Regions from separate parts of the Buttiauxella sp. BIGb0471 genome, predicted to be linked through region 2. Evidence: predicted binding sites of a transcription regulator. Region 2 holds the regulator's gene; each other region holds the start of a gene.

Region 1 (9,994 bases), 480 kb from region 2:
GTGTACCGGTCGAACATACGCTGGATGCGGTTAATATCGCGGATCAATACGATCCCGCAGCGATTAAATCTCGTCTTGATATGATGACGCCGCAGAACGCGCGTGTCTGGTACATCAGCCCGAAAGAACCGCACAACAAGATGGCATATTTTGTTGAAGCCCCTTATCAGGTCGACAAAATCACACCACAAGTCTTTGATGTCTGGCAGCAAAAAGCGGCGACCATCAAGCTGGAATTGCCACAATTAAACCCGTACATTCCTGACAATTTTACGTTGGTTAAACCTGATAAAACTTACGCGCATCCTGAACTGTTGGTGAAAGAACCAGGGTTACGCGTGTTGTATATGCCAAGCCATTACTTCGCGAGCGAGCCTAAAGCTGACGTGACCATGGTGCTGCGTAATCCGCAAGCGATGGATAGCGCTAAAAACCAGGTGCTGTTTGCTCTCAATGATTATCTGGCTGGAATTGCGTTGGATGAATTAAGCAATCAGGCCTCAATCGGCGGAATTGGTTTCTCGACCAATGCTAATAGCGGGTTGATGGTCAACGCCAACGGTTACACACAACGTTTGCCGCAGCTTTTTGAAGCGTTATTAAAGGGCTACTTCTCTTACACGCCAACGCAAGAACAGTTGGATCAAGCGAAGTCCTGGTATGCCCAGATGATGGACTCGGCAGATAAAGGTAAGGCTTACGATCAGGCGATTATGCCGGTGCAAATGATCTCGCAGGTGCCGTATTTCCAGCGTGAAACTCGCCGTGATCTGTTGCCGACGTTAACGTTAAAAGACGTGCTCGATTACCGGGATGGTTTAAAAACCAATGCTAAACCTGAGTTTTTAGTCCTTGGTAATATCACCCCACAGCAAGCTACAGACCTGGCGCATGGGGTGCAAAGCTTGCTCGGGACTAAAGGCAATGAATGGTGCCGCAACAAAGACGTGCTGGTGGATAAACAACATTTATCCATGTTTGAAAAAACCGGCAGCAGCACCGATTCCGCATTAGCTGCTGTATATGTGCCCAAAGGTTTCGATGAGACCACGAGTACGGCTTACAGTTCGATGTTGGGGCAAATCATTCAACCTTGGTTCTACAACCAGTTGCGGACACAGGAACAGTTAGGTTATGCGGTGTTCGCATTCCCGATGTCTGTGGGACGCCAGTGGGGCATTGGTTTCTTGTTGCAAAGTAATGATAAGCAACCGGCCTATTTGTATGAACGATTCAAAGCGTTTTACCCAACAGCCGAGAAAAAGCTGCGTAGCATGAGCGCGGAAGATTTCGCGCAAATGCAGCAGGGAATGATCAGTGAAATTATGCAGGCTCCGCAGACCTTGTCCCAGGAAGCTTCGCAGCTGAGCAAAGATTTTGATCGTGGAAACATGGACTTTGATTCGCGTGATAAAGTAGTCGCCGAAATTAAAAAGCTGACTCCACAAAAACTGGCTGATTTCTTCCATCAGGCTGTAATCGAACAGCAGGGAATGGCGGTACTGTCGCAAGTTTCTGGTAGCCACAATGGTAAAGCAGATTATGCCGCTCCGGATGGTTGGAAAACCTGGAAGGAGGTCAGCGCTCTGCAACAATCACTGCCGCTCGTAGATTCAAAGTGATAGCAGCTAAAATACCTGCAACTTGAAAGACAAAGGGTAAAAAATGACCGGAACCACGCAGCCTCTTGATCCCCTTAGCTTGCCTCTTACGGGGGAGCGGCTGATAGAAGCCTCTGCGGGGACCGGAAAGACTTTTACCATTGCGGCACTGTATTTGCGTCTGCTGTTAGGCCTGGGAGGTAAAAATGCTCATCCCAGGCCGCTTTCTGTCGAAGAGTTGCTGGTCGTAACCTTTACGCAGGCGGCGACGGAAGAGCTTCGTGGCCGTATTCGAGCCAATATCCATGAGCTACGCATCGCATGCGTACGCAATCGTACCGACAATCCTCTGTTCCAGAGTCTGCTGGCTGAAATTCCTGACCTGCATCAGGCGGCGCAGGTTCTGCGTCTGGCCGAACAGCAAATGGATGAAGCGGCGATATTCACCATTCACGGCTTCTGTCAAAGAATGCTGAGTCTGAATGCCTTTGAATCAGGCATGTTGTTTGAACAACAACTCATCGAAGATGAATCACTGTTACGTCGCCATGCTTGTGCTGATTTCTGGCGCCGCCATTGTTATCCGTTGCCTAAACCTGTCGCCCAGGTGATGGCAGAAGAGTGGGCTGGCCCGGAAGAACTGCTCAGAGATATCAATAGCTGGCTGCAAGGCGAACAACCCATTCTGAAACAGCCTCCAGCCGATGACGAAACGTTGCTTGCGCGTCATCAGAAAATCATCGAATCCATTGAAAACGTGAAAGCGCAATGGTGTGTCAGTGCAGATGACATCGCGCAGATCCTGAGTGTGGCGAAGATTGACCGCCGCAGCTATAGCAGTAAAAACTTACCGAACTGGCTGAATATTGTTGGTGTGTGGGCGCAGACAGAAACCACGACCTATAAATTACCCGATCAGCTGGAGCGTTTTTCTCAGTCGATGCTTGATGAGAAAACCAAAGAAGGCCAACCGCCGCAGCATCCTGTTTTCAGGGCGATTAACGATCTGCTGGGCGAACCGCTGACGCTGCGTGATTTAGTCATTGCCCGCGCGATGGCTGAAATCCGCTACACCGTGCAGCAGGAAAAACGCCGCCGTGGCGAACTCGGGTTTGACGATATGTTAACCCGCCTTGATGAAGCGTTGCATAAACCCGGCGGGGATGCGCTGGCAGCGGCGATCCGCAGCCGTTTCCCGGCTGCAATGATTGATGAGTTTCAGGATACCGACCCGCAGCAATATCGTATTTTCAGACGTTTGTATATCAATCAGCCTGATACTGCATTGTTGCTTATCGGTGACCCAAAACAGGCGATTTACGCTTTCCGTGGCGCGGATATTTTTACCTACATGAAAGCCCGGCATGAGGTAAGCGCCCACTACACGCTGGACACCAACTGGCGTTCATCACCGGGGATGATAAACAGCGTAAATACCCTTTTCCAGCAGTTGGATAACCCCTTCTTATTCGCGCAAATTCCATTCTTAGCGGTGAAAGCCGCCCAGAAGAACAATGGCTTACGTTTTACCCTCAAAGGGAAAAACCAGGCGGCGATGTCGTTTTGGGCGCAATCAGGCGATGGCTGCGGTGTGAGTGATTACCAACAAACTATGGCCATGCAGTGCGCACAACAAATTCGGGAATGGTTGAGTGCCGGGCAGCGTGGCGAAGCATTGCTGTGGAAAGGGGAAGAGTCACGCCCGGTACAGTCGTCTGACATCACCATTCTGGTTCGTAGTCGCGGCGAAGCATCGATTGTGCGTGAAGCATTGAGCGCCCTGAATATCCCTTCGGTTTATCTTTCAAACCGTGACTCAGTATTCGCAACGCCGGAATCTCGAGAGATTCTGTGGATTTTGCAGGCGGTACTGGCCCCAGAAATAGAAACGGCGCTGCGTAGCGCCGTCGCCACTAGCATGTTGGGGCTGGATGCCCGAATGATAGAAGCGCTGAACAATGACGAAAATGCCTGGGACTGCCTGGTTGAAGAGTTTTCCGAGTATCGGCAAATTTGGTTACGCCGAGGCGTGATGCCGATGTTACGCGCGCTTATCGCACGACGTCAGGTTGCCGAAAACTTGCTGGCAACACCGGGTGGCGAGCGGCGTCTGACCGATATTTTGCATATCAGCGAGCTGTTGCAAGAAGAAGCCGCGCAAACTGACAGTGAACATGCGCTGGTGCGCTGGTTGGCTCAGCAGGTTGCGGAACCTGACAGTAACGCCTATAGCCAACAACTACGTCTCGAAAGCGACCGACACCTGGTTCAGGTGGTCACTATCCATAAATCAAAAGGGCTGGAATACCCGCTGGTTTGGTTGCCATTCATCGCCAATTATCGGGCGCAAAACAGCGGCCTGTACCATGACCGTTCCACGTTTTCACCTTTGCTGGATTTAAGTGATGACGCGGAAAGCCTGAGTCTGGCAGAAGAAGAGCGCCTGGCGGAAGACTTACGCCTGTTGTACGTCGCGTTGACGCGCTCAATCTGGCATTGCAGTCTTGGCGTCGCACCGTTGTTTAAAGGTAATCGCGCTAAAAAAGGGAACAGCGATTTGCACCTTGGGGCGTTGGGTTATCTTTTACAAAAAGGCGAAGCGAAAGATGCAGCGGGATTACAGATTTGCTTGCAGGAACTGGCGAGCGAGTCGATTAGCGTCGAAGAGCCTAAGTCAGATGATTACACTCCGTGGCAGCCGGTGAGTGAGGCGTTGCCCGAACTTAGCGCACGTACCATGACAAGGCAGGTGGCTGATAACTGGCGAGTCACCAGTTATTCAGGTTTACAGCAGCATGGTAGCAGCCAGGCTCTGGATTTATTGCCGCGCCTGGATGTCGATGCCGCAGGTGCTGCACCGACTCAAAGTGAGCCATTACTTACTCCGCACACCTTTCCACGTGGGGCAGGGCCGGGCACATTTTTGCATAGCTTGTTCGAAGGCATTGATTTTACTCAGCCAATAGATGAAGCGTGGATTGCAAAGCAGTTAAGCGAGCAAGGTTTTGGTGAGCAGTGGCAGCCGATTGTCACCGAGTGGTTGCACACTATTTTGCAGGCACCGTTGAATGACGCGGGCGTGTCGCTTAGCCAGTTAACTCCGCAAGACAGGCAGGTCGAAATGGAGTTCTATTTGCCGATAGAGAGTGATTTGCAGGCAGCACATTTAGATGCCCTCGTGCGGGAATATGACCCGTTATCAAAAGGTTGTCCGCCGTTAAACTTCAAGCAAGTGCGTGGCATGCTGAAAGGGTTTATTGACCTGGTGTTCCGCTGGAAGGGGCGCTACTACCTGCTGGATTACAAATCGAACTGGCTAGGAGAAGACAGCAGCGCTTACACCGGGGAAGCGATGATGGCGGCGATGCAATCTCATCGGTATGATCTGCAATATCAACTGTATACGCTGGCTTTGCACCGTTATTTACGGCACAGAATTCCTGATTATGACTACCAGACTCATTTCGGCGGCGTTATTTATCTCTTTTTACGTGGCATCGAAAGTAATGGCTCCTCACAGGGAATATTTTCAACGTGCCCGGATGAGCAACTGATTGCGAAGATGGACGCACTATTCGCGGCGCAAAAGGACGAGGTGACGCCATGAAAATGTCTGAGCTTTTACAGCAGGCGGTTGAGCAAAAGTTATTGCGTGCGCTGGATGCACAGTTTGCCATGATGATTGCCAGTGATGATCAGCCCGCGGTGATGCTTGCGGCGGCATTGGTCAGCCACGATGCGGGTGAAGGGCATGTCTGCATTCCGCTTTCACGTTTAATCCCGGAGTTCTGTTTTTCCGGGCGTCAGCCAGATTTAGCGGCACAATTTTTTGCGCTTGCCGACCTGAAAAGCGGCTGGCGCGAGACATTGCTGGCTTCCAATGCAGTGAGTGAATACGAAGGCGCGACCCCGCTAAAGCTGATTGGCGAGCGTTTATATCTCAACCGAATGTGGCAAAACGAACAATCCATTGCGCAGTTTTTTGTGCAGGAAAATCGGCCCATTGCGCTTAATGAATCGCAGGTCATTAACGTACTCAATCAGCTTTTTGAGCCGCTGCCCGAGACTGACTGGCAAAAAGTGGCCGCTGCTGTGGCATTAACCCGTCGAATATCGGTGATTTCAGGCGGGCCGGGTACCGGTAAAACCACCACGGTGGCGAAATTGCTCGCCGCGTTAGTCCAGCTTTCGGATGCCCCATCCTTGCGGATTCAACTCGCCGCGCCGACGGGGAAAGCCGCAGCCCGCCTGACGGAATCATTGGGTTCGGCGTTGCGCCGCTTGCCGTTAGATGAAGCGCAAAAAGCCTCATTACCCAACGATGCCTGCACATTGCACCGTTTGTTAGGTGCGCAACCGAACACCCAGCGCCTGCGCTACCACGCCGGAAACCCTTTGCATCTTGATGTGCTGGTGGTGGATGAAGCCTCGATGGTGGATTTGCCGATGATGGCAAAACTGATCAATGCGATGCCTCCTCATGCGCGAGTGATTTTCTTAGGCGACCGCGACCAGTTGGCGTCGGTTGAAGCAGGGGCCGTGCTCGGGGATATTTGCCACTATGTCACGCATGGGTATTCACCTGCGCGTGCGGCAGAGCTGAGTCTGCTCACCGGCTATACGCTTCCTGCGGGAGAAGGTAGTGGCGCGAGCGCGTTGCGTGATGGCTTGTGTTTACTGCAAAAAAGCTACCGCTTTGACAGTAAATCCGGCATCGGGCAACTGGCATTTGCGGTCAATGCCAGCGATGTTAAGCGCGTCAAAACCGTATTTAGCGAAGGTTTTAGCGATATTACTAAACAACCACTGCGTGAAACGGCGGACTACGCCATGATGATTGACGATGCGGTGGAAGGGTATCGACCATACCTGGACTTGATTCGCAATCAGGCAGAGCCCGCTTCTATTCTTGAAGCTTTCGGGCGTTATCAAATGCTATGCGCATTGCGTGAAGGTCCGTTTGGCGTCAGCGGTTTGAATAGCCGCATCGAGCTGGCACTGATTCAAAAACGGTTAATTGAGCGGCCAAATCAGGCGACATCGCGCTGGTATAACGGCAGGCCGATTATGGTTTCTCGTAACGACAGTTCGTTGGGGCTGTTTAACGGGGATATCGGTATCGCGCTGGATAGAGGCGAAGGGTTAAGGGTCTGGTTCCCGATGCCGGATGGCACCATTAAATCCGTACAGCCAAGTCGTTTACCGGGCCACGATACGGCATACGCCATGACGGTGCATAAATCGCAGGGTTCTGAATTTGAACATGCCGCGCTGGTGCTGCCAAACCAGTACACCGCTGTGGTGACGCGTGAACTGGTGTATACGGCGATTACCCGCGCTCGAAATAAGCTGTCGCTGTATGCCGATGATCGGGTGTTAGAAAAGGCAATTGTGACCAGGACTGAACGGCGTAGCGGGTTGATGGAGAGTTTTAGCTAGCCCAGAAGGGCTAGCTTTTTAATTATGCTAAATCTGCCATCAACACTTTTGAACGGCGCTGATAGTTGTACATCTCTTTTTTGCTTTCCGGCAGCAGTTCGACATCCACTGGCATAAACCCGCGTTCCTGGAACCAGTGAATACTGCGGGTTGTCAGCACGAACAACTTGCTTAATCCCATTTGCCGCGCTTGCGTGGCAATGCGTTGCAGCAATACTTCACCGCGTGATGAACTGCGGTAATCCGGATGAACCGCAACACATGCCATTTCACCAATCCCTTCCTCCTGGAATGGATAAAGCGCCGCGCAAGCGATAGTCAGGTTATCGCGCTGGATGATGGTGAACTTGTCGATCTCCATTTCCAGTTGTTCACGCGAGCGGCGCACCAGAATGCCTTGCTGCTCCAGCGGGCGAATCAGCTCCAGAATGCCGCCGATATCGTTAATAGTGGCGCGGCGAATTTGCTCCGCACTTTCCATCACGATTTGTGTCCCGATACCGTCGCGTGAGAAGAGTTCTTGCAACAGCGCCCCGTCTTCCTGATAGCTAATTAAGTGGCTGCGGCGCACACCACTGCGGCAGGCTTTCACCGCGCCACGCAGAAAACGCACGGTGCCAGAGTGGTAATCACCTGCTTCTTCCAGCTCTTCAATACGTTTTTGCGCATCGTTGGGGAACAGTTCTGAAACGATATTGCCGTTGTCGTCGATAACGCCCTGAGAAGAACAGAAGCCGATCATTTTCTCGGCTTTCAGTTTGACCGCCAGCTGCGTGGCAATCTCTTCAGACGTGAGGTTGAAGCTTTCGCCAGTGACAGAAACCGCCACCGGGCCCATCAATACAATTGCACCGTTATCAAGCTGACGATGAATGGCTTCTTCGTCGATGCGACGCACGCGCCCGCTGTGGCAATAATCCACGCCGTCATCCACGCCAAGAGGCTGAGCAATAATAAAATTACCGCTAACGACATTGATGTGCGCACCTTGCAACGGCGTGTTGCCGAGGCTCATGGACAAACGCGCAGTGATATCCAACTGCAACAAACCGGCGGCCTGTTTGACCAGTTCCAGCGTTTTGGCATCGGTGACGCGCGTGTGTTTATGATAGATAGGCTCATGATTATGCGAAGCCAGATTAGTATCAATCTGTGGACGCGCGCCGTAGACCACCACCAGACGAATTCCCAGGCTGTGCAACAGCCCAATATCGTTAACGATACTGGAAAAGTTCTCGTGTTCAATGGCTTCGCCGCCCAGCATAATGACAAACGTTTTTCCCCGATGGGCATTTATATAGGGGACAGTATGGCGGAATCCCTGTACCAGTTCGGTTCTACGTTCCTTCACCACGGCAAGCCCTCACTGCATGATTATTCGTAATTTCTGTATTTTTATTCTTTTATTGCCTCTGGCGCAAGCAGCAATTGCCTCAAAGCTGAAATTTCTGCATCCGCGTAGCCAGGTGCTTGATTGCGAATGTTTACCCTTTAAAGGGTGACAGCCCGAGCGTGTTTCGCTAAAGTTTTCGGCTCAAAAAATAAAATTGGTTATTTGTTTCACGGAAACACACCGCTCAGGAGAGCTATGTCAGATTCCCGTTCGTTAATTAGTCGTCGCCGCTTATTGCAGGGCGCAGGCGCTATGTGGCTACTGAGTGTCAGCCAGGTTGGCTTTGCTGCCTCAAGCCTGGTGGTTGCGGTGCGTGTATGGCCTGCATCGTCATACACTCGTGTCACGCTGGAATCGAACAAGCAGCTTAAGTATAAGCAGTTTGCGTTGAGCAACCCCGATCGCGTGGTTGTCGACATAGAAGGTGTGAATTTAAATTCAGTTTTGAAAGGAATTGGCGGCCAGATTCGCGGCGACGATCCTTTCATCAAGTCAGCACGTGTTGGGCAGTTTGATCCACAAACGGTGCGCATGGTTTTTGAACTCAAGCAGAATGTGACTCCACATCTTTTTGCGCTGGCACCGGTTGCTGAATTTAAAGAACGCCTGGTCATGGATTTGTATCCGGCCAATATGAACAGCGAGCAGGATCCTCTCTTGGCGCTGCTCGAAGATTACAATAACGGCAAGCTGGATAAAGACGCACCGCCGTCTCCGGAGCAAGGGCCGCAACCGGGTAAAGCCGGGCGCGACAGGCCAATTGTTATCATGCTCGATCCCGGCCACGGCGGGGAAGATCCTGGAGCCATTGGGCCGAACAAAACGCGTGAAAAAGATATCGTGCTCAAAATTGCGCGCCGCCTGAAAGCGTTGATTGATAAAGAAGCGAATATGAAAGCCTACATGACGCGCAACGAGGATGTGTTTATCCCGTTAAAAGTCAGGGTGGCAAAAGCGCAGAAGCAGCGTGCGGATCTTTTTGTTTCCATTCATGCGGATGCGTTTACGTCCGGAGCCGCTCGCGGATCGTCAGTATTTGCACTCTCAACCAAAGGTGCCACCAGTACGGCAGCAAAATTCCTCGCCCAAACGCAGAACGCCGCCGACTTAATTGGTGGGGTGAGTAAGAGTGGCGACAGATATCTCGACCATACGATGTTCGATATGGTGCAGTCGCTGACGATTAACGACAGTCTTAAATTCGGTAAAGAAGTGCTGGCCAGATTAGGCAAAGTGAACAAGCTGCATAAAAATAGCGTCGATCAGGCTGGATTCGCCGTGCTGAAAGCCCCGGACATTCCATCCATTCTGGTCGAAACCGCGTTTCTGAGTAATGTAGAAGAAGAGCGCAAGCTGCGTACTGCGACATTCCAGCAGGAAGTGGCTGAATCAATTCTGGCAGGGATTAAGGCGTATTTTGCGGATAGCTCGCGATTAGCGCGGCGCGGCTAATACTTTGTCGGATGACGCTTGCGCTTATCCGACCAACAACGGCATTTCGTCGGGTGGATAAGCGTCATCCACCAAATAACACGAATTTCAGATACAAAAAAACACCCGT
Region 2 (9,994 bases):
GCGCTTCATTTTCGTTACGGGTGTTCATCACGGGCACATTAAATAGAATCACAGTGTGGAAGAGGCGTGAGAGCGCGATGTAGTCATGCTGACTGCGGGCGTCAACGCACAGCGTATTGAAATCTACCGCCAGTGTCTGATTCGCCAAACCTAACGTGGCTAACGGGCGGTGGTTGATTTCGAGCACCGGTTCCCCTTCCCTCGCCGTACCTGCTAACGCGGCATAGAGTTTTTCCATCTGCTGCGCGGTTTCGTCGTTCAACGGAGAAAGCCAGAGGTGTGCCTGAGTCAGCGTTCGCAGTCGGTAATCAATACCGGCATCGACATTCATCACTTCACAGTGCCGTTTAATGGCATCAATCGCAGGGATGAAGCGCGGGCGCTGCAAGCCGTTACGGTACAATTCATCAGGCGGAATATTAGATGTAGCCACCAGCGTGATCCCACGCGCGAACAAAGCTTGCATCAGCGTGCCAAGCAGCATGGCATCTGTAATGTCAGAGACAAAAAATTCATCGAAGCATAGAACGTCTGTTTCTGCTTTGAAACGGTCAGCAATCACTTCCAGGGGATCGGTTTGCCCCTGAAGCGCCGCCAACTCTTCATGGACTCGCAGCATAAAACGGTGGAAATGCAGCCGTAACTTGCGTTCGCCAGGTAGACTCTGAAAAAACATATCCATGAGCCAGGTTTTTCCGCGCCCTACTCCGCCCCACATATACAACCCGCGAACCGATTCCTGACTCACCGCGACATTACGTTTGCTAAAGAGTTTGCCAAAGAAACCACCATTCACAGGCTCAGTCGGCTTTTGCTGGCTCAAAGCCTGCCAGATAGCGTCCAACCGGGTTACGGCCTCACGCTGAACATCATCAGGTTGGTAGCTGCCCTCATTCAGGGCTTGTTGATAGCGCGATGCTGGGGAGAGATTTTGCATGGTATTATGGTATTTCCTTAAAAATCGGATTGCCGTTTACTTAATGCTCAAAAAGGGACGGTTGTCGAAAAAAAGGCCGTTCTACCCTAAGCGATGCTGCGTCAGGATTCCACTTCTCTTAGGTTAACGGTTATAGTGGCTACATTACCCTACGGAAACACAAGACAACGGGAGAAGTTCATGACCTGGGAATATGCGCTAATTGGGTTAGTTGTTGGCATCATCGTTGGTGCAGTTGCTATGCGTTTTGGCAACCGCAAGCTGCGTCAGCAGCAGGCAATGCAGTACGAGATTGAGAAAAACAAAGCAGAACTTGAAGAGTACCGCGAAGAGTTAGTCAGCCACTTTGCCCGCAGCGCCGAGTTGCTGGACAACATGGCACATGATTATCGCCAGCTTTATCAACACATGGCAAAAAGCTCCAGCAGCCTGCTGCCTGAAATGTCAGCCGAAGAGAATCCATTCCGCAATCGCCTTGCTGAGTCTGAAGCCAGCAACGATCAGGCACCGGTGCAGATGCCGCGTGACTACTCTGATGGCGCATCCGGTTTGCTGCGTACCGAACGCGCAAAACGCGATTAATCACAAATCCAGAATATTTTCTTGGGGTACCGCTTTCGTACCCCAATCTCTCTCCAGCACAGCTATCATTTACTTGTGTTACTTCACTCTATAACAGCATTGTTACCCGGCTGATATTTCAATAACATCGGAGTGTTATCGGGTTTTCCTTTTCCAGGTTCAGGTCACGAGAGCAAGCCATCAATGAAGAAACAAACACTGTTGTTGAGTGCCTTAGCGTTAAGCGTCGGACTGACGTTCGGTGTGACATCTCAGGTGAATGCGGCGTTGCCAGCACAAATTCCGGGTCAACCGGCTTTGCCAAGCCTTGCACCGATGCTGGAAAAAGTTTTACCTGCCGTGGTGAGTGTTCAGGTAGAAGGGACAGCGGCAGCACCTGCCCAGAAAGTCCCGGAAGAGTTTAAGAAATTCTTTGGCGATGACATGCCTCCTTCAGAAGCCCAGCCTTTTGAGGGTTTGGGTTCAGGCGTGATTATTAATGCCGAAAAAGGTTATGTGCTGACTAACAATCACGTCATCAATCATGCCGAAAAAATCAGCGTGCAGCTCAATGATGGGCGTGAATTTGATGCCAAACTGATTGGCGGCGATGACCAAAGTGATATCGCGCTGATTCAAATTCAGAACGCGAGTGGCCTGACTCAAATCGCCGTTGCCGACTCCGATAAGCTGCGCGTTGGGGATTTTGCCGTTGCGGTCGGAAACCCATTCGGCCTGGGGCAAACGGCAACGTCAGGGATTGTTTCGGCTTTAGGTCGTAGCGGTCTGAACCTGGAAGGGCTGGAAAACTTTATCCAGACCGATGCCTCTATTAACCGTGGTAATTCCGGCGGCGCATTGCTGAATTTGAACGGCGAACTTATTGGTATTAACACCGCCATCCTCGCACCAAGCGGCGGCAGCGTCGGTATCGGCTTTGCTATCCCCAGCAATATGGCGCAGACTCTGGCCAAACAGTTGATGCAATTTGGCGAGATCAAGCGTGGCTTGCTTGGTATTAAAGGCACCGAGATGAGTGCTGATATTGCCAAAGCATTCAACCTGACCACCCAACGTGGCGCATTTGTCAGCGAAGTCTTACCGCAATCGGGTTCAGCAAAAGCAGGCGTGAAAGCGGGTGATGTGATTACCAGCCTGAATGGTAAAACCATCAGTAGCTTTGCCGAATTGCGCGCAAAAATTGCCACTACTGAGCCTGGAACCGTAGTGAAACTAGGCTTGCTGCGCGACGGCAAACCACTTGAAGTGAGTGTTACGCTTGATAAGAGCACCGCATCATCTGCGAACGCCGAGCTAATTATGCCAGCCTTGCAGGGGGCGACGTTAAGCGATGGTCAGCTCAAAGATGGTACTAAAGGCGTCAAACTCGACAGCGTTGAAAAAGGTACGCCAGCCGCACAAGCGGGACTGCACAAAGACGATTTCATCATTGGTGTAAACCGCGAAAGAGTTTCAAGCATTGCGGAGATGCGTAAGGTTCTGGAAACTAAACCAGACGTTATTGCTTTGCATGTGGCTCGCGGCGAAGAAAGTATCTATCTCTTAGTACGCTAATCTGCTCAGTAATCGGACATCTCTATACGATGTCCGATTAACTCATGCTATTCTGCTCCCGGCTTATTATTAACTAATACAAATCCATGTTTCTGAAGATATTACGCTCGGTGGTGATTGGCCTGATTGTGGCTGGCATATTGTTGGTATCGTTACCTTCACTGCGCCAGAAAATCATCCCCTTAGCACCCTCGAAGTTTGACAGTGCCGATGAAACTCCGCTGAGCTACAACACTGCGGTGCGACGCGCTGCGCCTGCTGTGGTTAACGTTTACAACCGTAGTGTTGGGAACAATTCACAAAATCAGTTAGAAATTAAAACCCTCGGCTCTGGCGTCATCATGGATGAACGCGGCTACATCATTACTAACAAACACGTCATTAATGATGCCGAGCAAATCATCGTTGCTCTGCAAGATGGCCGAGTGTTTGAAGCTTTATTGGTTGGCTCAGATAGCCTGACTGATTTAGCAGTGCTGAAAATTAACGCCACCAATCTCCCTGTCATCCCTATCAATAATAAACGCATGCCACATATTGGCGATGTCGTGATGGCGATTGGTAACCCGTATAACCTCGGGCAAACTATTACTCAGGGGATTATTAGTGCTACCGGCCGTATTGGCCTTAGCCCTTCTGGCCGCCAGTCTTTCCTGCAAACGGACGCCTCGATTAATCATGGTAACTCCGGTGGTGCGCTGGTCAATTCCCTCGGCGAGCTGATGGGCATAAATACATTGTCGTTTGATAAAAGCAACGATGGCGAAACCCCTGAAGGTATCGGCTTTGCGATCCCGACTCAGCTTTCGACAAAAATTATGGATAAGCTGATCCGCGATGGACGCGTAATTCGTGGCTATATTGGTATTGGCGGCCGTGAGATTACGCCATTGCATGGCCCGGCAACGGGTATCGATCAAATTCAAGGGATCATCGTTAATGAAGTTACCCCTGATGGCCCGGCAGCAAAAGCAGGTCTTTTGGTTAATGACGTGATTATCTCCGTGAACCATAAACCGGCTATATCCGCATTGGGGACAATGGACCAGGTAGCGGAGATTCGCCCAGGCTCAGTCATTCCTGTTGAAGTGATGCGTGAAGATAAAAAGCTGACGTTGCAGGTAACGATTCAGGAATATCCAGCCACTAACTAATAAGCAGTGAATTGCAGGCAATAAAAAACCGGAATCAGTGTTCCGGTTTTTTTTCGCTTAAGCGCAGGGTTTATTTGTTAACAAACTCTTCGCCAAGGGTAATGTCTTTCTGCAGAGTATCCAGCATGCCTTCCAGCGCCTGGTGCTCAAACGCACTCAGTTTGCCGTAAGACTTGTGCTCAGCGATACCGTTTTTGCCCAGCAGCAATGGCTGAGAGAAGAAACGAGCGTGCTCGCCGTTGCCTTCTACATACGCACATTCAACCACGTTGCTTTCGCCTTGCAGCGCACGTACCAGAGACAGACCAAAACGTGCAGCAGCCTGACCCATTGACAGAGTTGCAGACCCGCCACCCGCTTTCGCTTCCACAACTTCAGTGCCCGCATTCTGGATACGTTTAGTCAGGTCAGCAACTTCTTGCTCGGTGAAGCTTACGCCTGGGATCTGAGACAGCAATGGCAGAATAGTCACGCCAGAGTGGCCACCGATGACAGGGACTTCGATCTCGGTCGGCTGTTTACCTTTCAGTTCCGCAACAAAGGTGTTGGAGCGGATGATGTCTAGCGTAGTCACGCCAAACAGTTTGTTCTTATCGTACACACCTGCTTTTTTCAGCACCTCAGCTGCGATAGCAACAGTGGTATTCACCGGGTTCGTGATGATACCGATACAGGCTTTCGGGCAAGTTTTAGCAATCTGTTGAACCAGATTTTTAACGATTCCCGCGTTGACGTTAAACAGGTCAGAGCGATCCATACCTGGCTTACGAGCGACACCGGCGGAGATAAGAACGACATCAGCACCCACCAGCGCTGGTGTAGCATCTTCACCGCAGAAACCTTTAATTTTCACATCAGTAGGGATATGACTCAGATCGACTGCAACACCTGGGGTTACCGGTGCAATATCATACAGAGAGAGTTCTGAACCTGAAGGCAGTTGGGTCTTGAGTAGAAGGGCAAGCGCCTGGCCGATTCCGCCTGCTGCGCCGAGGACTGCAACTTTCATCCTAAACTCCTTATTATGGTTAGCAAATAGGTGCCGTAACTCCATGCGGTGGCGACCATAATCCAGAGAAGGGGTAATTACAATCTTCCCGCTTAAGGTTTGCGAAGTTACGCATCCCTGAAGCGTTACTGCTGCATTTACTCACCGGGTGGAAACGACGCCTGAGCGCCCGGTCACAACCTGATGTTGTCACATCAACGGCGGTTACATTACCCCTCCCTACGCAGCAAAACAACATCATTTTGATAACATTTGATTTACTTACCTACATATTTTCGAGTCGTGACGAAGGCATGTTCCTCGATAACAAAATTTGATAAAATCCGCCTCTTTCATAACATTATTTCAGGCTGACAACCTGCCATTCATTTGCATAATAATTCATTTAAATGCATAATAATGTTATCTTTGTTGACCTTTAAATGGGTAACCTATGCGTATTTCCTCAAAACAAGAAGAATTAGTCAAAGCATTCAAAGCACTATTAAAAGAAGAGAAATTCAGTTCTCAGGGCGAGATCGTCCATGCATTGCAAAACGATGGTTTTGAAAATATTAATCAGTCCAAAGTTTCTCGCATGCTGACAAAGTTCGGCGCCGTGCGTACCCGCAACGCAAAAATGGAAATGGTGTATTGCTTACCGGCAGAGCTTGGCGTGCCAACCACTTCCAGCCCGCTAAAAAATCTGGTGTTGGATATTGATTACAATGATGCCGTGGTGGTCATTCATACCAGTCCTGGTGCTGCGCAGCTTATTGCGCGCCTGCTGGATTCTTTAGGTAAAGCGGAAGGTATTCTGGGAACCATTGCCGGGGATGACACTATCTTTACCACTCCCGCGAAAAACTTCACTGTGAAAGAATTGTATGAAGCGATCCTGGTGCTGTTTGAACAAGAACTGTAAGCGTTAATACTCCATTCCCGTTGTGAATGAACAACGGGAACAACACTTTCGTAACAATCCCCCTGCTCACATCCATTGTCAGTAACTCCCGGTTTTAACTTCTTCCTAAGCCTAAATCTTGCTTGCATCAGCTAGTTATGTGATAAACCGCACAAAAAATCAAAGTCTGGCATCTCATTGTTTTTACTTATATTTAACATTAAAACAGCAACATATACGACTTTTTAATAACTTTACGTAATATCAAGAGCCTCTATTATTGTAAAGTTTCATAGAGAATAATTAGCAGGGTATTAATTTTGTGAGTTATTAGTGTATACTTGATTTTGTGATGAGGGTCACGAAATGAAGACCCCAATAAAAGAATACGACGAGGTAAAAATCATGAACATGAAATCAACTGTAGTAGCCGCTAGCCTGCTTTCAATGCTGTCATTTGGTGCATTCGCAGCCACTTCTATCAACGCTGAACAAGCGCAGAACCTTCAGTCAATGGGTTCCGTTTCTGTAAGCCAGGTAGGTAGCGCACCAATGGATATGCACCAGATGTTGAATAAAAAAGCTGAAGAACAAGGTGCTTCTTCTTACCGTATCACCGAAGCACGTTCTGGCGATGCATGGCACGCAACTGCTGAGCTGTACAAATAACAGTCGGTAGCCATAAGAAGTTAGCCATAAATAATAGTGATATACCGTTTAAACAAAATGACGACCCCAAGAACAATAAATGCAGTTAAGCCCTTCCGGTCGTTGAAAAACTTATTCAGGAGTAGACATCATGAAAACCAAATTAACCATCGCGGCACTTAGCCTTTTCTCCGTGATCTCTTTCGGCGCTAATGCAGCCGCGCATCAGGTCACTAGCGAACAAGCTCAAAACATGCAATCCATGGGCAGTATTTCAGTAAGCCAGGTGGGTAGTGCGCCAATGGATATGCGTCATGAATTATCACAGAAAGCGACTCAGGAAGGTGCCTCTGCTTATCGCATTACCGAAGCACGTTCGGGCGATACCTGGCACGCCACCGCTGAACTGTATAAATAAACCCTCGTCGTCAAATCTGGCGACTTTGCCCCCGCTCGCGGGGGCTTTTTTATGGGTTTAAATCAGCGTTAGCCACGCACGTTAAACCGCAATTGCCCTTCCAGCTCCTCTTCCGCTTCGTCAAAAAGCAAAATCAAAGCGCCATACCGCCGCCTTTGCATTTCTGGCAGATGAACAAATTCAATCTCTACCGGGAGCGGCAAAATATCCCCAACGACGACATCCCACAAACTATCGAGATCGTGAACCTGTTTTTTCTCAAGTTGAAAAACCTGGATAAAGTGGCGATAGAATCCCGGCTGATCTTCTATCTGACTAAAATCAAAGGTGTATTTTTTCATAGATTGCCACCTAACCCATTCGCATTGTGGTGACTATAGCCCGCCAATATGCAAGGTTTTGACTTCGAGAAACTCATCCAGACCTAACACGGAACCTTCCCGACCCAGTCCGGATTCTTTCACACCACCAAACGGCCCCAACTCGGTCGAAACGGCGCATTCGTTAATACCAATCATCCCGCTTTCAATCGCTTGCGAGACGCGGAATACGCGGGCCAGATTCTGAGTATAAAAGTAGGCCGCTAAACCAAATGGCGTGTTATTCGCTCGCTCAATCACTTCCTCTTCCGTTCTGAAACTGAAGCAGGCGGCCAACGGGCCAAAGGTTTCTTCCTGCGCGAGTTTCATATCATCGTTGGCATCCACTATCACCGTTGGCTGCCAGAAGTTGCCACCCAATTCATGGATCTTCCCGCCTACCAGCACTTTTCCGCCCTTCGCCTGCGCATCTTCAACATGTTCACGGACTTTATCGACCGCAGATTTTTCAATTAATGGCCCTACAACAACGCCTTCTTCGAGACCATTACCCACTTTCAGGGCTTTAACGGCATCAGCGAGTTTGTTAACGAACTGATCGTAGACCTTTTCGTGAATAAAGAAACGGTTAACGCTAACGCAGACCTGGCCTGCATTACGGAATTTATTCGCGACAGCCCCTTTCACGGCTTCGTCAATATTAGCGTCTTCAAAGACGATATACGGCGCATTGCCGCCAAGCTCCATCGAAACCTTTTTCATTGTTTCAGCCGCATTACGCACCAGGGTTTTACCCACTGCAGTGGAACCGGTGAATGATATTTTGCGAACGTCGCGGCTGGCCATAATTGCATCGCTAATTTCTTGCGTATTCCCCGCCACAGCGTTGAGTACACCATCCGGGACACCGGCTTTCTTCGCCAGAGCCAGCAATGCAAATGCAGACAGCGGAGTGTTATTAGCAGGTTTAATCACGCCGGTACAACCCGCTGCAAGCGCCGGGCCGAGTTTGCGAGTCAGCATTGCCATTGGGAAGTTCCACGGCGTGATAGCCGCAACTACGCCGATAGGCTCCCGGGTGGCTAAAATTCGCGAGCCGGGTTTCGCCGGAGGAATAATTTCACCGTTTGCACGCTTGGCTTGCTCGGCAAACCACTGGATAAAGCTTGCGGCATACTCGACTTCGCCTTCCGCCTCTTTCAACGGTTTGCCTTGTTCTGTGGTCATTAAGCGCCCGAGCCAGGCTTTGTTCTCAATAATTAACTGGAACCACTTATAGAGAATCGTGGAACGTTCTTTGGCGGTTTTTGCACGCCATGCAGGGAAAGCTTTAGCCGCAGCGGCAATCGCTTCTTCCGCCTCTTTTTTACCGGCTTTTGCCACTTTCGCGACAACTTCGCCGGTAGCGGGGTTGAGAACATCGAAGGTTGCGCTGAGTTTGCGCCATTCACCATTGACCAGATAACCGGTGTTAAATAATTCACTGTCCTGGAGTGCCTGATTTGTCATAGTTTTCTCCTGTTATGAATTGTGCATCTGGTAAGTATAGATACAAAAAAGCCGACGCATGGCGTCGGCTCGGGTCAGGCGGCGATGAATGCGTGCTGGTATTTATGCAGCACCTCGGCTAATCGTCGTACCGGCTCGGTGACCTGTAATGGCGCCTCCCAGATACGCAATTTTTCCTGGTAGATATCTAATTCTTCCAGCAGTTGCTGGAAGTAACGCCGCCTTTTGTCGTCGCTGGATGCTGAAATTACGCGATCTGCCGTTTTGCGCAGTTGGCGATGGAAAGCAGAAAGATCGTCATTCACCGGAATCGGCGCATCGCGCAATCTCTGGTGAGCAATAATCAAGATCAGCGCTAAACGGTAGCGGTCGATATCCCCCGGAAAGGTATTAAGCAACAAGAAAAGTTGCTGATACAGTGCAGGAAGATGGTTCTCTTTACGGCGATTTTTGTTGGTAGTGAGTGCTGAAACCGCAGCCGAGACAAACTGGTTCAACAATGTACGACCGGTGCGTTCTTTCGAGTTATCGCGAATCAGCAATATCACCATCAATGCCAGGAAACAGCCCACGATTTGCCCCAACGCGCCGTCCAGGAAAGTGTTGAGGTGGAACGTCATCGGGTTATCGAGAACAATGATGTTGATTGTCCCAGCCAATGCGCCCATCGAGCCCAGACGTCGTTTCTGTACTTCAATCCCGATAAAGAAACCAAGCAAACCGAGGCTAATACACAGCAGTAGAATACTTTGTTGCGTAGAAGGAATGACAACCAGGAAGTAGAAAGCGCCTAGCGGTAATGCCGCCAGCATCCCATATAAGAAGTCGAGAGCCACCATACGCGGATTGGGTAAGCGCATCGCCAGCGATGTCACGACGGCAATCATAACCATAGCTCCGCTTCCTGATGTCCAGCCTGTCCACAACCAGAACAAGCTACCAAGCAGGCAAGAAACGGTTGTGCGCCAAAAGTTGATCAT
Region 3 (9,994 bases), on a different contig from region 2:
ACTGTTTCATTGCTCTTCCTTTCAATCACTCTTCGGATATTTGAGCTAATGCCACTTTCTCTTGCTCCCGGCGATACCAGTAATACGCACCTTTTGAAATCATACGTAACTGAAGCACCAGTCGCTCTTCAAGCTGACGACGCTGATCGGCATCAACGTCCAACGCTTCGGCACCAGCACTAAAGACAATCGTCACCATCGCTTCAGCCTGCGCCTCAGTGAAACTGCGTGGCATGCGATTTTCGAGTTCCAGATAGTCCGCAAGTTCCGCAATAAAATGCTGAATTTCACGCGCGACAGCGGCACGGAACGCGGCAGACGTTCCAGACCGTTCACGCAACAGCAAGCGGAATGCGTTGGGATTATTACCGATAAATTCCATAAATGTTGAGACAGAAGTTCGAATTACGCTCCCGCCTTTGGCAATTCGTTGGCGAGCCTGCCGCATTAACTGGCGCAACATTAGACCGCTTTCATCAACCATAGTCAGACCCAGTTCATCAACATCACGGAAATGGCGATAAAACGATGTTGGCGCAATTCCTGCCTCACGGGCGACCTCGCGCAAACTCAGGCTGGCAAAACTCCGTTCAGCACTTAATTGACTAAACGCGGCTTCGACCAGAGAACGCCTGGTTCTTTCTTTTTGTTGCGCTCTTACACCCATCATGTTGCCTGAATCTCTTAAATCGACGTCGCACTATACCAGAGAATAACTTAACTGGTTTTATACAGGTTTGTGAATGATTGTTTACGCGAGCTTGCTCGCGTTACGCAGCAAAAAGCACAACGACAATTGGGTTATCCTGGCGTTAATGTTACCATCGTGTTGCTTTTATGTATAAGAACAGGTAAGCCTTACCATGTCACACACCTACGATTATGACGCAGTAGTAATTGGTTCCGGCCCAGGCGGCGAAGGCGCTGCAATGGGGCTGGTGAAACTTGGAGCAAGGGTAGCTGTTGTTGAGCGCTACCATAACGTGGGTGGCGGCTGTACCCACTGGGGAACCATCCCTTCGAAAGCCCTCCGCCACGCCGTCAGCCGCATTATCGAATTTAATCAAAACCCTTTATACAGCGACCACACCCATCTACTCCGTTCTTCCTTCGCCGACATTCTCAATCATGCCGACAGCGTAATTAACCAACAAACTCGTATGCGCCAGAGCTTCTATGAGCGCAACCGCTGCGAGATGCTGCAAGGCGATGCACGTTTTGTCGATGCGCATACTATTTCGCTGGAATGTCACGATGGTTCGGTGGAGATGATTACCGCCGAGAAGTTCCTGATAGCCTGCGGCTCGCGCCCGTATCGTCCACCGGAAGTCGATTTCTCGCATCCACGCGTGTATGACAGCGATTCCATTCTCAACCTGCACCACGAACCGCGCCACGTCATTATTTATGGCGCAGGGGTGATTGGTTGCGAGTATGCGTCGATTTTCCGGGGCATGAACGTCAAAGTTGATTTGATCAACACCCGCGACCGTCTGCTGGCGTTTCTCGATCAGGAGATGTCTGATTCGCTCTCTTACCACTTCTGGAACAGCGGCGTGGTTATTCGTCACAACGAAGAGTTCGAGAATATTGAAGGCGTGGAAGACGGCGTGATTGTTTCGCTTAAATCCGGCAAAAAAGTGAAAGCGGATTGCCTGCTTTATGCGAACGGGCGCACCGGTAATACCGATTCGCTGTCACTGGAAAACGTGGGGCTGGAAGCCGATGGTCGTGGTCTGTTGAAGGTCAACAGCATGTACCAGACCGCACAGCCGCACATTTATGCCGTTGGCGATGTGATTGGTTATCCAAGCCTGGCATCAGCGGCTTACGATCAGGGCCGAATCGCTGCACAAGCGATGGTCAAAGGCGAAGCGACGGCGCATCTGATTGAAGATATTCCGACCGGTATTTATACCATTCCGGAAATCAGCTCAGTCGGGAAAACCGAACAGCAGTTAACATCGATGAAAGTGCCGTACGAAGTGGGTCGGGCGCAGTTCAAACACCTTGCTCGCGCACAAATCGTCGGTATGAACGTGGGTACACTAAAAATTCTCTTCCATCGTGAGACGAAAGAGATTTTAGGGATTCACTGCTTTGGTGAGCGCGCGGCCGAGATTATTCATATCGGCCAGGCGATTATGGAGCAGAAAGGTGGTGGCAACACCATTGAGTACTTTGTTAACACCACCTTCAACTACCCGACCATGGCGGAAGCCTATCGGGTAGCGGCTTTAAACGGCTTGAACCGCTTGTTTTAACGCTGGCTCAAAATGGCCATCCATATGGGTACGGATGGCCTCTGCGAGTTGCTCATAGCGACCACGCAGCGGAGAACCCGGACGATAAACCAGGCCGATAGTACGACGCGGCTCTGGTTTATAACATGGCAAATAAACCACGCCATCGCGGCAACGCTCGTTCGGCACAGCCAGCGCAGGTAACAATGTTATCCCGCTTCCGGCAGCGACCATGTTGCGCAGCGTTTCAAGGCTGGTTGCACGGAAATGGGTATCTTCTTCAGCACCTGCTTCAAAACAGAAACCCAGCGCCTGATCGCGCAGACAGTGCCCGTCTTCCAGCATCAGCAGCTTTTCACCCGCAAGATCCGACAATGGCACGCGATCGCGGTCCGCCCACGGATGATCCTGGTAAATCGCCAGCATCATCGGCTCATCAAACAGCGGCACTTCAATAAACGCTTCGCTCTCTTTCACCAATGCCAGAATCGCACAATCGAGTTTGCCACTATCAAGCTGCGCTAACAGCTGATGGGTCTGTGCCTCGTGAAGGTACATTTCTAGTTTGGGGAAAGTTTTATGCAACATCGGGATAATCTGCGGTAACAGATAAGGCCCAACGGTTGGGATTAAGCCGATGTGCAGCGGCCCGGACATTGCCTCGCCCTGCTGACTTGCCATCTCTTTGAGCACTTTAACTTCGCGCAGCACCGTACGCGCCTGGTCCACCAGCAGCAAACCCGCCTGAGTGAACAAGACTTTACGGCTGGTACGTTCAAGCAACATCACGCCGAGTTCATCTTCAAGTTTACGAATCTGACCACTAAGCGTTGGCTGACTGACATGGCAGGCATCCGCTGCCCGACGAAAGTGACGATGTTCAGCCAGCGCCACCAGGTATTCTAGATCACGAATATTCATTCTCTATCCTCCGTCGCCATGATAGCCCATGGCGATAGAAATCATAGCAACGAACGATTATCCCTATCAACAGTTGATATTGAATAACGGCCCTCAACCGCACAAACCATCCATCACAAACAAAAAAGCCCGGCTCAAGGCCAGGCTCATTTTGTAGCGCAATAATTTTAAATCAGTCGCTGCTTCGCGTCGCTAATCGCCAGTGCTACCTGCTGAGGAGAAACGCCGCCTTTTGCTGCGCGCTTATCAAGGCAGGATTGCAAAGACAGAATCGGATAAACATCATCACCAATCGTTGCGCTGAATTTCTGCAAATCGGCGAGTGATAATGCTTCCAGCGCTTTGCCCTGGCGAATCGCTTCGACTACCGCTTCACCCACAATATGGTGCGCTTCACGGAACGGCACGCCTTTCGCTACCAGGTAATCAGCCAGTTCAGTTGCGTTGGCATAACCTTGCTCGGCGGCTTCTTTACAACGCGGGCGTTTAACCTGAATACCATCCAGCACCAGCACCGACATATGCAAGCAATCCATCCAGGTATCGAGCGCGTCGAACAGGCCTTCTTTGTCCTCCTGCATATCTTTGTTATACGCCAGCGGCAGCCCTTTCAGGGTCATCATCATGCCTGTCAGCGCGCCCTGCACACGGCCACATTTGCCACGGATAAGCTCCAATGCATCCGGGTTTTTCTTTTGTGGCATGAGGGAAGATCCTGATGTCACGCGGTCAGACAACTCAACAAACCCAGCTTCGCCGGTATTGAAGAAAATCAAATCCTCTGCAAAACGCGACAGGTGAACCATGCCGATGGACGCGTCAGAAAGTAGTTCCAGCACGTGGTCACGATCGGACACGCTATCCAGGCTGTTACGCGTTGCCGACGCAAAACCTAACCAACCCGCCAGTTGTTCACGATCGATTTCATAAGCCGTGCCAGCTAACGCGCCGCTGCCCAGCGGGCTAACGTCGAGACGCTCAAGCGTACTTTGCAAACGGCTTTCATCACGCGCCAGCATTTCAACATAAGCCAGACACCAGTGTGCAAAAGTCACCGGCTGTGCACGTTGCAAGTGGGTATAGCCCGGCATCACAGCGTCTTGATTGTTTTCTGCGGTTTCAACCAGTGCATGCTGCAGTTGGCGAGTGGCCCCCAGCAGTTCACTGATCTGCATTTTGCACCACAGTTTAAGATCGGTGGCGACCTGGTCATTACGGCTACGGCCAGTGTGGAGTTTCTTACCCAGCGCACCGACTTTATCGATGAGCTTGCCTTCCACCCAGCTGTGAATGTCTTCCGCATCGCTCTCAAGAATCGCCTGCGGATTGGCCTGCACTTCTTCCAGCAGGAAATTCAATGCCTGCTCAAGCTCCTGCTGCTCAGCAACAGTCAGAACACCAACGGTAACCAGCGCTTTGGACCAGGCGACAGAACCCACAATATCTTGCTCCGCCAGTCGGTAATCAAAGCGTAATGAGTCATTGAACGATTTGAACCGCTGATCTGCTGCCTGAGTAAAACGTCCACCCCAAAGTGCCATAGTGATGCTCCATAAATTATCGTCTTGTTCCCCCTCACCCCGACCCTCTCCCCTGGGAGAGGGAGAAAAGAAAGTCCCCTCTCCTGGGGGAGAGGGTTAGGGTGAGGGCTATTAATTAAAAAACTACTTCTTCAATTCATTCAGTGCACGAATCCGTGATGACAACGAGAACAGACGGATAAAGCCGCCCGCGTGGCTGTGGTCATACACTTCGTCTTCACCGAACGTTGCGAACTCTTCGCTATACAGGCTGTTCGGAGATTTTTTCTGCTTCGCGGTGACATGGCCTTTATACAGCTCCAGCACCACTTCACCGTTAACTTCTTCCGCCAGTGATTCCGCAGAAGCCTGCAAAGATTTACGCAGCGGAGCGAACCAACGGCCATCGTAAACTACGTAGGACATTTCCAGGCCCAGTTGCTCACGCCATTTGAAGCTATCGCGGTCCAGAACCAGTTGCTCAACGCCACGCAGTGCAGCCATCATGATGGTGCCCCCTGGAGTTTCGTAGCAGCCACGGGATTTAATCCCTACCAGACGGTTTTCTACGATATCAATACGACCGATACCGTGCTTAGAACCCATCTTGTTCAATGTTTCCAGGCACTGGAATGGCGTCATCGCTTCGCCGTTAACGGCAACGACTTTGCCTTTTTTAACCGTAACGGTAACTTCTTCAGCCTGATCTGGCGCTTCTTTAGGATCAACAGTCCAGACCCAGCAATCTTTGTTCGGTGCATTCCACGGGCTTTCCAACACGCCGCCTTCGGTAGAAATGTGCCATGCGTTTTCGTCACGGCTGTAGATTTTCTCAAGAGAAGCGGTCGTCGGGATGTCACGCTCTTTCAGGTAATCCAGCAGCGCTTCACGGGAACGCAGGTTCCACTCACGCCATGGCGCAACCACTTTCAGATGTGGTGCCAGTGCCGCCCATGCGGATTCGAAACGCACCTGGTCGTTACCTTTACCGGTCGCACCGTGGCACAGCGCATCTGCGCCAACTTTATTTGCCACATCAACCAGCGCTTTAGCGATAAGCGGACGCGCCATAGAAGTCCCCAGCAAGTAGGTGCCTTCGTATAGTGCGCCAGTCTGCAATACCGGGTAAACGTAATCGCTGATGAACTCTTCGCGCGCATCAACGACGTAACATTCCGTTGCGCCAGAACGCAGTGCTTTTTGCTCAACGCCTTGCAGGTCTTCGCGATCCTGGCCGATATCCACTACGCACGCGACCACTTCACAGCCGCCGTAGTTTTCTTTCAGCCATGGAATGATGGCAGAAGTATCCAGGCCGCCAGAGTATGCGAGAACGATTTTTTTGATTCCGTGATTTTGCATTGTCTTATCCTTCAAAAACTTAATTTTAAACTAGGCCAGAATACGGGTGCCAATGGCGACGCCGTTAAACAAAGAAGGTAACTGCTCCGCATGACGCCAGGATGCAATATCCACCGGGCGACCCAGCGTGCGTGCTGCATCCAGCGCCGCGTTAACTTTCACTATCATGCCGTCGGTAATAATGCCCTGAGCGATTAACTGCTCCGCTTTCGCCGCCGTCATTTCTGCAATACGTTGCCCTTTGCCATCCAGAATCCCGCTCACATCGGACAGCAGAATCAGGTCAGCGCCAAGCGTTGCCGCCAGCGCCGTAGCCGCCTGGTCAGCATTCACGTTCATCAACTCGCCTTCCGCTGTCACGCCAATAGAGCTGACAATCGGCAGGAAGCCAGAATCTAAAAGCGTGGTAATCAGCTTTGCCGAACCCGGTTTCGCAAGTCCCACATGACCCAACGCTTCATCAAGTTTGGTCACGGTGACGCTGTCGCCATCGCCGAGGCAAAGACCGACACCATTGATGCCATGCTTTTTCGCCCACGCCAACAAGGTTTTGTTCGCCGTACCCGCCAGCGCACCGGTAATAATGTCAATCTGGTCAGCAGGCGTCACACGCAGGCCGTTTTTCTTGGTCACTGGCAGAGAGAGTTTTTTCATTAACTCATCTACCAGACATCCGCCACCGTGCACAATCACCAGCGGGCGTTGATGGGATTCGCGGTAATTGACCAGCGCGGTAAACAGACGCTCCAGCGCTTCTTCGCTATCCAGCAGCACGCCACCTAATTTGATAATTAATGGATTCATCATGTCACCCGGCGTTAATTAAATAAGAGACTGTGTTTCGGCAAAGCCAAAACGAATATTCAGGCACTGCACGGCCTGAGCCGATGCACCTTTAAGCAGATTGTCTTCGGTGGCGACAACAATCACATGCTCGCCCTGCACGGCAAAGCCGATATCGCAAAACGGCAGGCCAACAACATTTTTTAGCGCTGGCACGCCTTTTTCATACAGACGCACCAAAGGCTTATCTTGATAGGCCTGGTTAAAAGCGTCAGCGACTTGCTGCTGCGTCACGCCATCTTTCAGACGACAGGTAATGGTTGCCAGAATCCCACGCGGGAAATTGCCCAGGTGCGGAGTAAAAATGACCGGCGTACCCAAATGCGTGACAATTTCTGGATGATGGCGATGGTTAAAAATGCCATACGGTTGCAGGCTCACTTCGCAGAAACTGTTGGATATCGCTGCTTTACGCCCAGCGCCGCTAACCCCGCTGGTCGCATTGATAACTGGCCACTGGTTCAAATCCAGCAGTCCGCCCTCAATCAGCGGTTTTAACGCCAGTTGCGAAGCCGTTGGGTAACAGCCAGGAACGGAGATCAAACTGGTTTCTTTCAGTTTGTCGCTTTCCCATTCTGCCAGGCCATAAACCGCTTGCTCAAGCAGCTCAGGATGCTGATGCGTAAAGCCATAATAGAGCTGATAGAACCTGGCATCGTTAACGCGGAATGCACCGGAAAGATCGATGACGACACAGCCTTTCGCCAGAAATTGCGGCGCCAGGTCATGGCTCACTTCATGGGCTGTTGCGAGGAACACCACGTCTACGCCGTCAGTAAATTCGCTGATATCTGACATTGGCTGTAACGGCAAGTCGACGATACCTTTTAGTTGCGGATGCAAATCAGATATCAACTTTCCTGCGTCATTACTTTGCGCTGAAACCGTCAATGCGGTTATGTTCATATGAGGATGGCGATTCAAATAGGTCACAAGTTCTGCGCCCGCATAACCGCTGGCACCAACAATCAGCGTATTCAACATCTCGGCTGTACACCTTCTTAGGTTGTGTCTGCTAAAGGTGTCAGCTGGTAAGCCATCACCCAACGTACATTTACGTGGTTAAATCCACCGGAACCTGGGGTTCCCTTACGGCAGCGAGTATTGTATTTTTATTCAATATAACTGCATGATTATGTATACCAACCCGAGCTAAGGCCTGTCAACAGTGAAGATGAAATTACCTCCTTTTATCGAGATTTACCGCGCGTTGATCGCGACTCCTTCTATCAGCGCCACCGACAGCGCGTTGGATCAGAGCAATGAGTCTTTAATCAATTTACTGGCGGGATGGTTCCGCGATCTTGGATTTAATGTCGAAATCCAGGCGGTGCCGGGAACACGCAATAAATTCAATATGCTGGCGAGCACCGGAAGCGGCGCGGGCGGGTTGTTGCTGGCGGGCCATACCGATACCGTGCCGTTTGATGATGGCCGCTGGACACGCGACCCATTCACACTGACCGAGCACGAAAATAAACTCTACGGCCTCGGCACCGCCGATATGAAAGGCTTCTTTGCGTTTATTCTCGATGCGCTGCGCGATGTCGATGTCACGACGCTTAAAAAACCACTTTATGTTCTGGCGACTGCCGATGAAGAAACGACGATGGCAGGTGCGCGTTATTTCTCTGAAACCACCAGCCTGCGCCCGGATTGCGCCATCATCGGCGAACCGACCTCTTTGCAGCCAGTGCGTGCGCATAAGGGCCATATCTCGAATGCGATTCGCATTCTCGGCCAGTCCGGCCACTCCAGCGATCCGGCTCGCGGTGTCAATGCTATCGAGCTGATGCATGACGCTATCGGTCACATTATGTCGCTGAAAAACACGCTGAAAGATCGTTATCACCATGACGCTTTCACCGTGCCGTATCCAACGCTAAATCTTGGCCATATTAGCGGTGGCGATGCGGCCAACCGTATTTGTGCCTGCTGCGAACTGCATATGGATATCCGCCCGCTTCCGGGGCTGACATTAAACGATTTGAACGGTTTGCTTAATGAAGCGCTGGAACCGGTTAGCCAAAAATGGCCTGGCCGCCTGACGATTTCCGAACTGCATCCGCCAATTCCTGGCTATGAATGCGCCAAAGATCACCAGTTAGTGCAAGTGGTTGAGAAATTGCTCGGCGCGCAAACAGAAGTAGTGAACTACTGCACCGAAGCGCCATTTATTCAGACGCTGTGCCCAACTTTGGTACTCGGTCCGGGTTCCATCAACCAGGCGCACCAGCCGGATGAATACATCGAAACACGTTTTATCGAGCCAACTCGCAAACTGATCACGCAGGTAGTGCATCATTTTTGCTGGCATTGAAAAATAGCGTTTATGGGGGTTTTGCCCCCTTTTTGAACGACTTTTTAGCGGATCCTCATAAGAAATGCTTATCCACGAAGTTAGTAATTAAATTTCATGAATTAGCGCAATTTATTCGTTTGCTGAAACGATTTCGTAGCAATTGACGAAAGTAGACTTACGTGGCTTTATAAAGACGGTGTTGAACCTTCACGGGTGAAATTAAATTACATATTAGATTGGATAGGGTGTCTGGGGTCATATGAACGAACAGTATTCCGCTTTGCGAAGTAATGTCAGTATGCTCGGCAAGTTGCTCGGGGATACCATCAAGGATGCGTTAGGTGAAAACATTCTTGACCGCGTAGAAACAATCCGCAAATTGTCTAAGTCCTCACGGGCTGGCAATGAAGCCAACCGCCAGGAGCTGCTAACCACGTTACAGAACCTGTCTAACGACGAACTACTTCCCGTAGCCCGTGCATTCAGCCAATTCCTGAACCTGGCCAACACCGCCGAGCAATATCACAGCATTTCCGCCAATGGCGAAGCCGCCAGCAATCCTGAAGTTATTGCTAAGACACTCCAAAAATTAAAAAATCAGCCCGATCTTAGCGAAGACGCCATTCGTAATGCTGTTGAGTCATTGTCACTGGAATTAGTGCTGACCGCGCACCCAACCGAAATCACCCGTCGCACCCTGATTCACAAACTGGTTGAAGTAAATAGTTGCCTGAAGCAACTCGACCACAGCGACATCGCCGATTACGAACGCAACCAAATTATGCGCCGCCTGCGCCAACTCG

Evidence for each region. The regulator ArgR, encoded in region 2, controls arginine synthesis, uptake and breakdown. The targets are predictions, from matches to a motif close to ANTGAATAAAAATACANT.
Region 1: the regulator ArgR is predicted to act here: its motif matches at 8,427-8,444, upstream of argA (amino-acid N-acetyltransferase).
Region 3: the regulator ArgR is predicted to act here: its motif matches at 7,993-8,010, upstream of argC (N-acetyl-gamma-glutamyl-phosphate reductase).

Annotation. Positions count from the first base shown of each region.
Region 1 is NZ_JANUEU010000003.1:154,022-164,015, reverse strand. Features, by position in the region: gene ptrA (pitrilysin) at 1-1,622, shown strand, start outside; gene recB (exodeoxyribonuclease V subunit beta) at 1,666-5,208, shown strand; gene recD (exodeoxyribonuclease V subunit alpha) at 5,205-7,040, shown strand; gene argA (amino-acid N-acetyltransferase) at 7,063-8,394, opposite strand; gene amiC (N-acetylmuramoyl-L-alanine amidase AmiC) at 8,629-9,885, shown strand.
Region 2 is NZ_JANUEU010000003.1:630,192-640,185, forward strand. Features, by position in the region: gene zapE (cell division protein ZapE) at 1-937, opposite strand, end outside; gene zapG (Z-ring associated protein ZapG) at 1,118-1,519, shown strand; gene degQ (serine endoprotease DegQ) at 1,703-3,073, shown strand; gene degS (outer membrane-stress sensor serine endopeptidase DegS) at 3,160-4,227, shown strand; gene mdh (malate dehydrogenase) at 4,298-5,236, opposite strand; gene argR (transcriptional regulator ArgR) at 5,670-6,140, shown strand; gene yhcN (peroxide/acid stress response protein YhcN) at 6,525-6,788, shown strand; gene yhcN (peroxide/acid stress response protein YhcN) at 6,919-7,185, shown strand; gene M2371_RS13705 (hypothetical protein) at 7,254-7,526, opposite strand; gene M2371_RS13710 (NAD-dependent succinate-semialdehyde dehydrogenase) at 7,560-9,014, opposite strand; gene aaeB (p-hydroxybenzoic acid efflux pump subunit AaeB) at 9,089-9,994, opposite strand, start outside.
Region 3 is NZ_JANUEU010000008.1:4,683-14,676, forward strand. Features, by position in the region: gene M2371_RS19770 (YijD family membrane protein) at 1-10, opposite strand, end outside; gene fabR (HTH-type transcriptional repressor FabR) at 26-670, opposite strand; gene sthA (Si-specific NAD(P)(+) transhydrogenase) at 864-2,264, shown strand; gene oxyR (DNA-binding transcriptional regulator OxyR) at 2,238-3,164, opposite strand; gene argH (argininosuccinate lyase) at 3,332-4,705, opposite strand; gene M2371_RS19795 (argininosuccinate synthase) at 4,829-6,046, opposite strand; gene argB (acetylglutamate kinase) at 6,077-6,853, opposite strand; gene argC (N-acetyl-gamma-glutamyl-phosphate reductase) at 6,869-7,873, opposite strand; gene argE (acetylornithine deacetylase) at 8,058-9,209, shown strand; gene ppc (phosphoenolpyruvate carboxylase) at 9,451-9,994, shown strand, end outside.